DNA from 2 places in the Photorhabdus heterorhabditis genome. Region 2 is predicted to be linked to the other one. Evidence: predicted binding sites of a transcription regulator. Region 2 holds the regulator's gene; the other holds the start of a gene.
The links. Region 2 encodes PhoB, which activates phosphate uptake and scavenging genes when phosphate is short. Its sites were predicted from a motif close to CTGTCATAAAACTGNCNNAT; they were not measured.

Region 1: a site for PhoB is predicted at 3,267-3,286, ahead of phoA (alkaline phosphatase). Genes of this name have one in related genera too.

Annotation. Positions count from the first base shown of each region.
Region 1 covers NZ_LJCS01000101.1:681-6,856, reverse strand. The annotation lists gene AM629_RS19920 (APC family permease) at 1-409, shown strand, start outside; gene AM629_RS19915 (DUF3156 family protein) at 384-1,004, shown strand; gene AM629_RS19910 (4-hydroxyphenylacetate 3-hydroxylase family protein) at 1,371-2,816, shown strand; gene phoA (alkaline phosphatase) at 3,358-4,800, shown strand; gene attM (AttM family quorum-quenching N-acyl homoserine lactonase) at 5,159-5,950, shown strand.
Region 2 covers NZ_LJCS01000060.1:12,558-18,733, reverse strand. The annotation lists gene AM629_RS17005 (AAA family ATPase) at 1-1,763, opposite strand, end outside; gene sbcD (exonuclease subunit SbcD) at 1,799-3,076, opposite strand; gene phoB (phosphate regulon transcriptional regulator PhoB) at 3,462-4,151, shown strand; gene phoR (phosphate regulon sensor histidine kinase PhoR) at 4,175-5,512, shown strand; gene brnQ (branched-chain amino acid transport system II carrier protein) at 5,862-6,176, shown strand, end outside.

The DNA of each region.
Region 1 (6,176 bases), on a different contig from region 2:
TATTCAGGGCGATTTGAATCGGATTATGCCTTTGGTTCTGGCAGCAGTATGTGCTTGGTGTGTGGCTTATTTGTTGGTGACATGTTCCGTGATATTACTGCGTATCCGCAGACCTGATTTACATCGTGCCTATAAATCACCCTTTTTCCCATTGCCTCAGATTATCTCTAGTGTGGGTATTATCTTGGCGATTATTCATATCACACCTCCGGGAATGAATCCCAGTGACGTGTATATTCCCTTCGCCATTATGTTGGGCCTGACAGCCAGTTATGCTCTGTTTTGGACGCTCTGTGTACAACGGGTGAATCCGTTTAAACCAGTGCCCGTTGAGCAGGTACTTTCGCATACTTTTACTCAGGGTGAATTGTCGGAGGTGCAACGTGAGTCACTTCGTTCCCTTCATTGATGCTATTTGGCGGCGATTCAGTAAACCCCGCCACCCTTCTGGCTATCAGGTCGGTATGACTCTAAACTGGCTGCAACAGAATTTGTCACCTTACTGTTGTGAGCGTTTATCAACAGAAAGTTTGCAAATTACGTTACCTGATGGACCTCTGGTTGAAGTTTATGAAAAGCCGAAAGCACTGTTTCTGGCTTATATTGTCAGTTGTTGTTTTCGTTTGCAGGGAATCACTTCATTCAAGGAAAAAATAGTTATTAAAGCCAAAGTAAAAGGAATACTTCGGCGAAAGACAGTGAATTATTACTGTTGTCATGGTGCAGAGTTTGGACAGCAGATTATTGATTTACTCAATCAGTATCCATTGATTGGTGAAACGTTAGCAGAGCTGGATTTTCGGCATCTCACATTGAATATTTATCAGGGGCAATGGCAGTTCGAGGTGGAGCATTTTGCTGCTTCTGAGGTTGTTAGTCGGTTACCCGCTAGTCGTCGTTATTTGCGTTTGACAACTAGGCAGCGTTATCTATTACTCAGTACCTTGCTGATGTTTAGCCAGTTAATAGGGAAATTAGATGAAAAAACAGTAAGATATGCATAATTCTTGTTTATTTTAAAATAGAAACCACCGATATTTATTCAGGAATCGGTGGTTATCAAGTCATTGTTGTTCAATATATATTTAATATATGGAAAATAATATCGTCAGGAAAGTTTAAAAGTAATTATAATATCATGAAGTTACCATGTGAAAATTATTTGTTTATTAGAATGACTACGAAGTTATATCGTTAAAAGGCTGTTATAATATTTTAGTGATAAACAGATGTATTGGAAACATGTTAGCTCTCCGTGGGAGCAATTCTCGTTGTAGGTTGGTTGTTCGTAGTTGGAAGCTCCTATTTTATTTTTAGACCTTTGAAGATCGATTTACCTAAAATCAATCCCGTTTCGGAGGAAGTCATTAATGTCTAGAACAGGTGAGGAATATATTGAAAGCCTGCGTGATGGAAGAACTGTTTTTTTAAATGGAGAAAAGATCACAAATCATGTGGATCACCCTGCTTTTCGAAATGCAATCAGGACCGTAGCTTCACTTTATGATTATCAGGCAGAACATGCCGATCGGATGACGTTTGAAATCCCTGGAGGCAAGAACGTCGGTTTAAGTTGGGAGCTTCCTGATACTCGAGAAAAATTGATTGCCAGAGGTGAGGCTGCGTATGCTTGGGCAATGCAGAGTTGTGGTTGGTTAGGCAGAAGTCCGGATCATGTTGCTTCTGCTATGACTGGAATGATCACTCACCTGGAAATATTTGAGGAATATTCTAGGGACAGAGCCGAGGCGTTAAAAAACTACTATTTATATGCCCGTGATAAAGATACTTATTTGACTTTTACATTAGTCAATCCACAAGGTGATCGATCCAAAACGCCCAGTGAGCATGTAAAAAACGTATTTCATACTCTTCGTGTACTGGAGGAAAAACCGCAAGGAATCATTGTTCGAGGGGCAAAAATGTTAGGGACAGCCGCTGTCCTTGCAGAAGAGGTTTTTGTTGGTGTGTTCAATCCACTTAAAGAATTTGTGGATGATCAATATGCTCTATCTTTTGCGTTACCTTTGAATACTAAAGGGATAAAAATTCTTTCTAGAAAGTCCTATGAAATAGGAAGCAATAAATTTGATTCCCCTTTATCGCATCAATTTGATGAAAATGATTCTGTAGTTTATTTCGACGATGTCCTCGTGCCGTGGGAAAGAGTTTTTATTTATAAAAATACAGGTATGTGTCGCAGACAATTTCAGGCAACTGCTGCTGATGTTTTAATGGATGTTCAGGGCATGGCCCGATATGCCGTTAAGCTACATTTCTTATCGGGTTTGGCTCATCAGCTTACCGAAGCTATAAGCACCAATGAATTCCCTGCTGTTCGAGAGTCACTAGCTGAGCTGGCTTGCTATGCCACTAACATGGAAGGGCTATTTCGTGGTTTGCTTCACAACCCTGATCGACATAATGAGTACTATATTCCTAATCGATTACAACTATATGGTTGCCAGGTTGTTTTGCAGTCAATTTATCCAAAAGTGATAGAAAACATCAGAACACTTTCTGGTGGTGGTGTGATTATGTTGCCATCCAACTATGCTGACTTAAAAAATCCAGAAATCCGTGACTTAATAGAAAAAACGCAATATTCAACCTTACTTGAACCCATTGAACGCGTGAAGTTACTGAAATTAGTTTGGGATGCCATTGGCTCTGAGTTTGCATCACGTCATACTCAATATGAAATGTTCTATTCAGGGACGCATTTTCTTGCTTTGTCTCGTGTTTATGAACAATATGATTGGGATTTTGCTAAGAGTATGAGTAGAGGGATTTTAGATTCTATTGATGTGAAATAAATTGTGTATTTAATATAGGGTATAGTTACTCATCTTTAATTTTATCGAATTTGAAGAAACGGGATAGAATATATTCCGTTTCTTTGTTGTTTAATCCATTAAAAGAGGGGTAAGCTCACCAAGCTCATATTAATGTGCTAAGTTCTTCATATGTCCATATATAATTGGTTGTAAAATAATTTATTTTGGATATTTGGGCGCGGTTATATCATTACTAATGAAAGTTAGTATGCAATTAATTTCTCTTGAGGACTTACCCAATAGATTTCAATTTGCAGCGCGGCGGCAAGTGAACGTATCCCCAGGAGCATAGAGAACTCTGTGACCGGGGTGAGTGAGTTCAGCCAACAAAGAGGCAACTTGAAAGATAACAGGTATATATCTCATGGTGTGAGACGTTGTATTACGGAACACAGTCATTAGTAGCAAAGTGGTAAATTAGGTATATTTTTTTCACATAATTGTCACATAGTTTATTTAGTATTCCTTTTAGTAGATAACGATAGTTTTTACTCCGATTGTTTTTAACAAGGAAATCTAAATGTCTAAAAAACATACAAAAAATTTGATCGCAGTTATGATTTCAGCCTTAATTTCAGGAGTCAGCCTGCCAGTGTTGGCAGAGAGTACTCAGAAGGTTAATCAAATTATGGCGGAAGATCGTGCAGTAAAAGGCAATATTACTGAATTTGGTGGTGCTCGTCGTATGACTCACAATCAGGTTGAGGCATTGAAGGCGGCAATTAATAACCATAAAGCTAGAAATGTTATTTTGTTTATTGGTGATGGGATGGGTGATTCTGAAATTACTATTGCCCGTAACTATGCAGAAGGTGCTGGTGGATTTTTCAAAGGCATTGATGCTTTGCCATTTACTGGACAATATACACACTATTCTCTCGATAAAAAGACCCATAAACCTAACTATGTGACTGATTCTGCCGCTTCTGCTACAGCTTGGGCTACTGGCGTAAAAACCTATAATGGGGCATTGGGCATTGATGTATTTGGTAAAGATCACCAAACCTTGCTTGAGCTAGCAAAAGCGAATGGTAAAGGGACCGGCAACGTCACAACGGCCAGAGTGCAGGATGCTACACCAGCTGCACAATATGCGCATGTGACCAACCGCTATTGTTCTGGTCCGAAAGAGACGGCAGAAGAATGTCCGACGAATGCGTTGGAAAATGGGGGACGAGGTTCTATCACCGAACAGCTGTTAGTGGCTCGTGCTGATGTAACATTAGGTGGTGGTGCTAAGATTTTCACCCAGAAATCGGTTGCTGGAGATGGAAAAGGTAAAACGCTGGAAGAGCAGGTACAAGAACAGGGCTACCAGCTGGTAAGAGATGCTAAGTCACTGGCATCAATTACCGAAGCAAATCAGAAAAAACCGCTATTGGGTCTGTTCCATGAAGGCAATATGGATATTGCTTGGGAAGGGCCTAAAGCGGTTTATCACGGTAATATTGATAACCCTCCGGTGAGCTGTAAAGTGAATTCCAAACGGAATCCTGATGCGCCAACTTTGGCACAGATGACAGCGAAAGCTATCGATCTGTTGAAAGAAAATAAGAATGGTTTCTTCTTGCAAGTAGAAAGTGCGTCTATTGATAAGCAGGATCACAAAGCTAACCCTTGTGGGCAGATTGGTGAAACGGTTGTATTGGATGAAGCGGTTCAAGTTGGCCTGAAATATGCGCGTGAACACGGTGATACATTAGTGATTGTCACGGCTGATCATGCTCACTCTAGCCAGATTATTGAAGCGAATGTGAAGTCTCCAGGACTAACTCAAGCATTGATTACCAAAGATGGTTCTGTAATGGCAGTGAGTTACAGTAATTCTGAGGGGAAAGAGCAGGAACATACGGGAACTCAGCTCCGTGTTGCCGCTTATGGCCCTCAGGCAGCGAATGTTGTTGGTTTGACCGACCAAACAGATCTCCATTTCACTATACGTAGTGCGATGGAATTAAAGTAATTTTTGCCAGATGATGCATTGAATGGTAAGAATTGAAAGTAAGATTACTTTTAATATTCTGCCCGTTAGTCAGATTTTTTGATTAACGGGCAGACTTGTATACAAAATTTAAATTTAATATTACGGTCACGGTATTCGTCTGGGTATTGTATATCCTTCCATACATGGTTCTGTTATTTAGGCTTGTAACGCCGCGTATGGAGAGAGAATTGGCTAGTTTGATCCGTTTGCGTTTATCAGCAAAATGACACAAATCATGAAGGAAAGTGGAGCACCTCGCCGGCAAGTGAACGCAGCCAACAAAGCGGTAACTTGAAGGATGAAGGGTATAAATCCGATTAAAAAGGTTAACATCATTATGTCAGACATTCGCCTGTATATGCTGCAAACCGGATCTCTCAAATGTAAGGTTCACAATATTAAGATGAATCAGGGGAATGGTGCCGATTATGAAATTCCGGTTCCATTTTTTCTACTCACTCATCCTAAGGGTCATACGCTGATTGATGGCGGTAATGCGGTTGAAACTGCAACCGACCCCGAAGGCTACTGGGGAACTATCACAAAAACCTATTGGCCGATAATGCGTGAAGATGAAGGCTGTGTAGCGCAAGTGAAAAAACTGGGGATTGATCCCGCAGATATCCGCTATGTGGTGCAATCCCATCTTCATCTCGATCACACTGGCGCAATAGGGCGCTTCCCTAATGCGACGCATATTGTACAACGACGTGAATATGAATATGCCTACACACCGGACTGGTTTGCTGTCGGTGGCTACATTCGTAAGGATTTTGATCGTCCGAAGCTGAAATGGGCGTTTCTGGATGGGGAACGCAATGATTTGTTTGATGTCTATGGGGATGGAATTTTAAAAACGGTATTTACTCCGGGGCATTCGCCGGGACATCAATCACTACTGATTACTTTGCCGAACAGTGGCAGCTTGTTGTTAACAATTGATGCTGCTTATACTCTCGATCATTGGGAAGAACGTGCATTGCCTGGGTTTCTCACTTCTACCGTTGAAACTGTGCGTTCGGTGCAAAAGTTACGGCATTTAGCCGAACGTACAGATGCGATTGTGGTAACGGGACATGATCCGGATGCCTGGCCAACATTTCGTAAGGCACCTGAGTATTATGATTAAACCGAGTTCGGCAATATTGGTATTTTGTAAACTAGATTCTGCCACTCAATAAGAGAAAAGGAACATTTCCAAAAATAGCCAGAGAGTGGAAGTGCTATTTAATTCAGAAAGCCTGCTTTAACGCGGGTTCATTGTATGCTTTCAGTGATTAAACAGCCTGAATGCCCACTGAATATTTATCTGATCATTATTTCACGCGGAAATTCAATCAATTCATTTAACTAAT
Region 2 (6,176 bases):
AGACTGACAATCTTTTGTTCTAATTGAATACGTTGAGAAAGATCTTCCAGATGTTGCTGTTTTTCTGAAAGTTGTTTATCAGCAACTTCCATTTGTATAGGAAGTTCTTTTAATAATTTTTCTGGTTGTTGTAAGCGAATATTGTTACTGGCAATAGTTGTTTGTAATTGCAGGATCTGAGGGGACAATACCTCCAATTTGTGTTGTAGAGTCAGCTGTTGCTGATATTCAATGAATTGTTTTTTTAATTTTTCCTGTGAATATTGCTTTTGCAGATTAAAGAATTGCTGCTCTGCTTGTTCAAATGCCAGTTTCAGCGGTTGGCTATTTTCAATCTGTTGTTTTAAATCTTTTTGTTGCTTATTCAGACTATCATTGAATTGTGTTAGCTCAGTCGTGAGTTTATCTGTCTTTTGGGTCCGCTGATTAATCTGTTGTTGCTGGTCTTGCCACCAGGAGAATTGGTGTTGCCAAAAAGTAATTTTTTCACCGAAATATTGATGATGAGGTTGCTGCTCAAAATAATTTTCCAATTGTTTTCTTTGGCTGGTTAATGACTGAGCATGTTGGTTTGCCACGTTGTATTGCTGATTAGTATTTTCAAACTCTGCTTTTTGTTCATTGATGTGTTGTTGAGTAAGATTAAGATCTTTAATCTGAATATCAATTTGATGATCCAATGGAATCACTTGCTCTGATATCAGTTTTTCTTGCTGTTGCCGGTATTGTTGATGTGTTCTTTGGGCCGACTCTGAATCAGTTACTTTGTGCTGTATTGGTGTGAGAGTTTGCTGTTGTTGATGAAGTTGCTGATGCATATCTGCCAACTGTTTACTGATTCTCTGGTATTCAGATTGAGTTCGATTCTTGCCCTCCAGTAATGGGCGAAGTATTTCTGCTGGTTCACTGCTAGCCAGTTTTTGTAGTTGTGGTTCTGCGTGGGTAAGTGCTTTTTCTGCTTGTTGTAAAGCCGCATGATTTTCAGTAGCAAATTGCTGGAGTTCTTCTTCACGAATCAGCCATTGTTGCGAATGTTGCAGTGTTTTTATCTGCTGATTCAGCTGTGATTCAGAATGTATGAGTTGTTGCTGTTGTTCCAGATATTGTTGATATTGTTCTTCTGTTAGTAAATCAATGGCAGATGCTTTGGCTTGCAAAATCCCCAGCTCTGATTGTGCTTCTTTGTATTGCTGGTAAATTTGCTGAGATAAAATACTGTAAATTTCAGTACCGGTTAATTCTTCCAATAAATCAGCCCGTTCATTCGCTTTAGCATTGAGGAATGCGGCAAAGTCGCCTTGGGATAACAACATGGATTTGGTGAAACGGCCATAATCCAATCCGGTAATTTCAGTGACTTTCTCTTCCTTATCCTGAACTTTATCAGCCAAGATTTTGCCGTCCTCTTTGCATGCGAGTTCGACTTTGGGCGTTTGCAGGTTGCCGTCGGGTTGATTACGCGCTCGCCGTTGGCTCCAGAAAGCGCGATAGGCGACGCCTTTCACTTCAAATTCAACCTCAGCCAATGATTCTGCTGTGTGGCGGGTCATCAGTTCATTTTGTGAGGTAGAAATCGTCGTCAGGCGTGGTGTTTTGTGATAAAGCGCAAGACAGATAGCATCCAGTAAGGTGGTTTTACCTGCCCCGGTAGGGCCGGTTATTGCGAATAGACCATTACTGGCAAACGGCTCTGCTGTGAAATCAATTTTCCATTCACCTTGTAATGAATTAATGTTTTTTAGCCGTAGACTCAGGATCTTCATGTCTGTTCCTCCTTGTTTTTATTCTGATATACCCTTTATCTTTCAAGCTGCTGCTTTGTTGGCTGCGCTCCCTTGCCGTCGCGATCCATCTTGCAATCTATTGGGTTATAGATGTCATTCAGTGTTTGTTCGAAAAGAGTGGTCAGACGTTTTTTATGTTCTTCGTCGTTAAGTTCTGTTTGCTCAAGCCTCCGGGCAAAAACTTCGTTAACGCTGAGTTCTGTTAGGGTTTCTCTGTTTTCTTTCGTCAACATATTTTGTCGTTGTGTTTTGGCACGTCGTAGCAGAATGACTTCTACCGGAAGTTCTGCAACCATTGATTGAATTCTTTTCTGGATATCATGGAGGTAATCTTGTGTTGCAACTTCGATATCCAACCAAACAGGTTGCTCACCTTTATAATCATTAAGAGTCTGTAACTGTTGCTCAATTTGTTGCAGGTTGCCTCTAATAAGTTGCATAGGCTGATATTGAGGAACGGGTAAAAGTTTAATGGATTCTAGCTTGCCTTGAGTAAATTCCACTAAACAGAGACTTTTCTCCTGTCCCACTTCATCAAAACTGAGTGGAATGGGGGAACCGCTATAACGAATATGTGCAGATTTAGCGACGATTTGTGGCCGGTGAATATGCCCAAGTGCAATATAGTCTGCCGGCGGGAAAGCGTGCGCTGGGAAGGCATCAAGTGTACCAATATAAATATCCCGGACTGAATCGGTGACAGAGGCGCCAATAGTGGTCAGATGCCCGGTAGCAATGATAGGTAAAGGGATATTTAGTTGATCACGTAATTCACAGGCTTGTCGGTACAGTTGATGATAGTGCTCTGCAATAGCTTCCTGTAATGCCAGCTGTTTTTGTTCGCCTGACTGGCCCGCTTGACTGGTCATAATATCCCTTGGTCGTAGAAAAGGGATTGCACAGAGGATTGCACCGGCATTGCCGTCCTGAGTGTTGAGTATTTTTATCTGTTTTTGTGGATCTTCTTCAGCATTTGCAATAACGGTGGTATTCAGGCAGGAAAGTAGTTCCTTTGATTCATTCAGCGTTGCTACTGAGTCATGATTGCCTCCAAGGATAATTAACTGACAGCCAGTAGGTTGCAGTTCAACAACAAAGCGATTGTACAATTCACGGGCGTAGCTGGGAGGTGAGCCGGTATCAAACACATCTCCGGCAACAATCAATGCATCGACCTGGTAATTTTTAATCTGTTCAACCAGCCAATGCAGAAAATGTTTATGTTCAGCAGCTCGGCTTTTTGTAAAAAAATATTGGCCAAGATGCCAGTCAGAGGTGTGAATAATGCGCATAATTCCCCGCAATTCGTTAAGGTGAAAGATGATTATAACGATTGTAATCTGGATATCATTCTTAAATCTGATTTCGTGAATATATCTCCGAGTCGCTTCTCATTTCATTATGAAAATGACAATTGTTAAATTAATTATTGCGAAACAGATTGCAGGTGAGGGATAACGGAGGCAGGATTTCATAAATTTGTCATAAAACTGACGCATAATACTTTTTAAAATTAAGTAGCGCTTATACCCAATGGATTTCAAGATGCTTCGCGACGGCAAGGGAGTGAATCCCCGGGAGCATAGATAACTATGTGACCGGGGTGAGTGAGTGCAGCCAACAAAGAGGCAACTTGAAAGATAACGGGTATATCTCAATAGATTAACAGGATTGACCATGACAAGACGTATTCTGGTAGTTGAAGATGAAACTCCAATCCGTGAGATGGTTTGTTTTGTATTGGAAAAAAATGGGTATCAGCCGATAGAAGCGGAGGATTACGATTCAGCGCTGGCATGTTTATCTGAACCCTATCCTGATTTGGTATTGCTGGATTGGATGATCCCGGGTGGTTCTGGTTTGCAGATAATAAAGCAAATGAAACGAGATAATCATGTTCGAGATATTCCCGTGATGATGTTGACGGCCCGGGGTGAAGAGGAAGATCGGGTTCGTGGTCTGGATGTCGGGGCAGACGACTATATAACTAAGCCTTTCTCCCCTAAAGAGTTGGTTGCCAGAGTTAAAGCGGTATTACGGCGTATTTCACCCATGATGATGGAAGATATCATTGAAATGGATGGCCTGATTTTGGATGCAATTTCTCATCGGGTGACTAGCCAGGATCAAGTGCTGGATATGGGGCCGACTGAATTTAAATTACTGTACTTTTTTATGACTCATCCTGAACGGGTCTACAGCCGTGAACAGTTGCTCAATTATGTTTGGGGAGCAAATGTTTATGTCGAAGATCGAACTGTCGATGTGCATATTCGTCGTTTACGTAAAGTATTAGAAATCGGTGGTCATGATAAAATGGTCCAGACTGTTCGTGGTACTGGTTATCGTTTTTCTACCCGTTACTAAGTCCGCGCACCGGAGAATCTAATGTGTTAGAACGTTTATCTTGGAAGAAACTGCTTTCAGAACTGTTTCTTTTCTGTTTACCTGCCTTAATTTTATCGATGTTTATTGGGCACTTAGCTTGGTGTTTGTTTGTTTCGGTATTTTTGGTGCTGATATGGCATGGCTATAACTTACTGAAACTTTCGGATTGGTTATGGTTGGATCGCAGTATGTTGCCACCTTCGGGAAGAGGGGGATGGGAGCCTATTTTCTATGGTATTTACCAGATGCAACAACGAAATCGGAAGCGACGCCGTGAACTGGTTCTTTTGATCAAACGTTTTCGCAGTGGGGCTGAGTCATTGCCAGATGCCATTGTTATGATGACAACTGAGGGTAACATTTTCTGGTGTAACCGCTTAGCACAACATTTACTCGGGTTCCGCTGGCCCGAAGACAATGGGCAGCATATTTTTAATTTACTTCGCTATCCTGATTTTAACCGATATATTCTTTCCCGGGATTTTTCACGACCGTTATCGATCGAATTAAATAATGGCTTCACTGTTGAATTCCGAGTTATGCCTTACTCTAAAGGGCAATTATTAATGCTTGCCAGAGATGTGACACAGAAACGAACATTAGAAAATGCCCGCCGTGATTTTTTTGCAAATGTCAGCCATGAAATGCGTACTCCTCTAACTGTATTGCAGGGGTATTTGGAAGTGATGCAGGATCAGGATGTAAGTGGTTCGCTGAATAAGAAAATGTTGAATACCATGCAGGAGCAAGCCCGGAGGCTGGACAGTTTGGTGAAGCAATTATTGCAGTTGTCTAAAATCGAAGTCGCTCCTCAGATTGATATGAATGAAATAGTTGATGTGCCTTTGATGCTTAAGGTATTGCGTCAGGAAGCGACGGCGCTTGGTAATGGATGTTATAAAATTAATTTCGATATTAGTGAAGAATTGAAAGTTTTTGGTAATGAAGAGCAGCTACGCAGTGCGATGTCGAATCTGGTTTATAATGCTATTAACCATACCCCGGAAGGGACTCAGATTGATATCAATTGGAAAAAGAATTCCCATGGCGCTGAGTTTGCAGTGAAAGACAATGGGCAGGGTATCAGTGCTGAACATTTACCTCGTTTAACTGAACGTTTCTATCGGGTAGATAAGGCCCGTTCCAGGCAAACGGGGGGAAGTGGTCTCGGTCTTGCTATTGTTAAACATGCCTTACATCATCACCATTCTCATCTTGAAGTCCTCAGTGAAATAGGACGAGGAACAACCTTCAGTTTTACTTTACCGATAGGACTGATTGTACCGACTAAAATAACCGGTAAAAGAGATAAGGATAGTTTGATTAAAAGTAATAATTAATCTCCGCAATTAATCATTAGCTTATCAGGTCAAAAAAAACACAAATCATATAGTGTGTATTCAATGATAGCTAACAGCAATCACTGAATTTAAAAAAGAGTGTGGTATATAGTTCTGCATTCTGGTTTATCTATTGCCTTCTAGCACTATAAAAGTTTTACTTGTGGGCAGTTGCTGGCGATTCTGTCTATAATAGTTACTATAATTCTGTATTTAACAGATACCAGTGAATATTATTTTGATAATAAATCGTTAAATTGGGGTTCAATATTGCCAATATGTGCCTAATTATTGGTGGTATTTATACTATTCAAACCATTAAAATGGTAAAAAAACATTAATAATCATTATGACACATCGTTTATCATCTAAGGATATTTGGGCATTAGGGTTTATGACTTTTGCCCTGTTTGTGGGAGCCGGAAATATTATTTTTCCGCCTATGGTGGGATTGCAATCGGGTGAATATGTTTGGCTGGCGGCATTAGGCTTTCTAACCACTGCGGTTGGTCTACCCGTAATTACAATCATTGCGTTGGCAAAAGTAGGTGGAGGTATTGAAGCGCTGAGTTCACCAATTGGTAAGGTTGCTGGTCTGTTGCTTGCTACGGTGTGTTATCTGGCTGTTGGTCCTTTATTTGCAACTCCACGTACTGCAACAGTC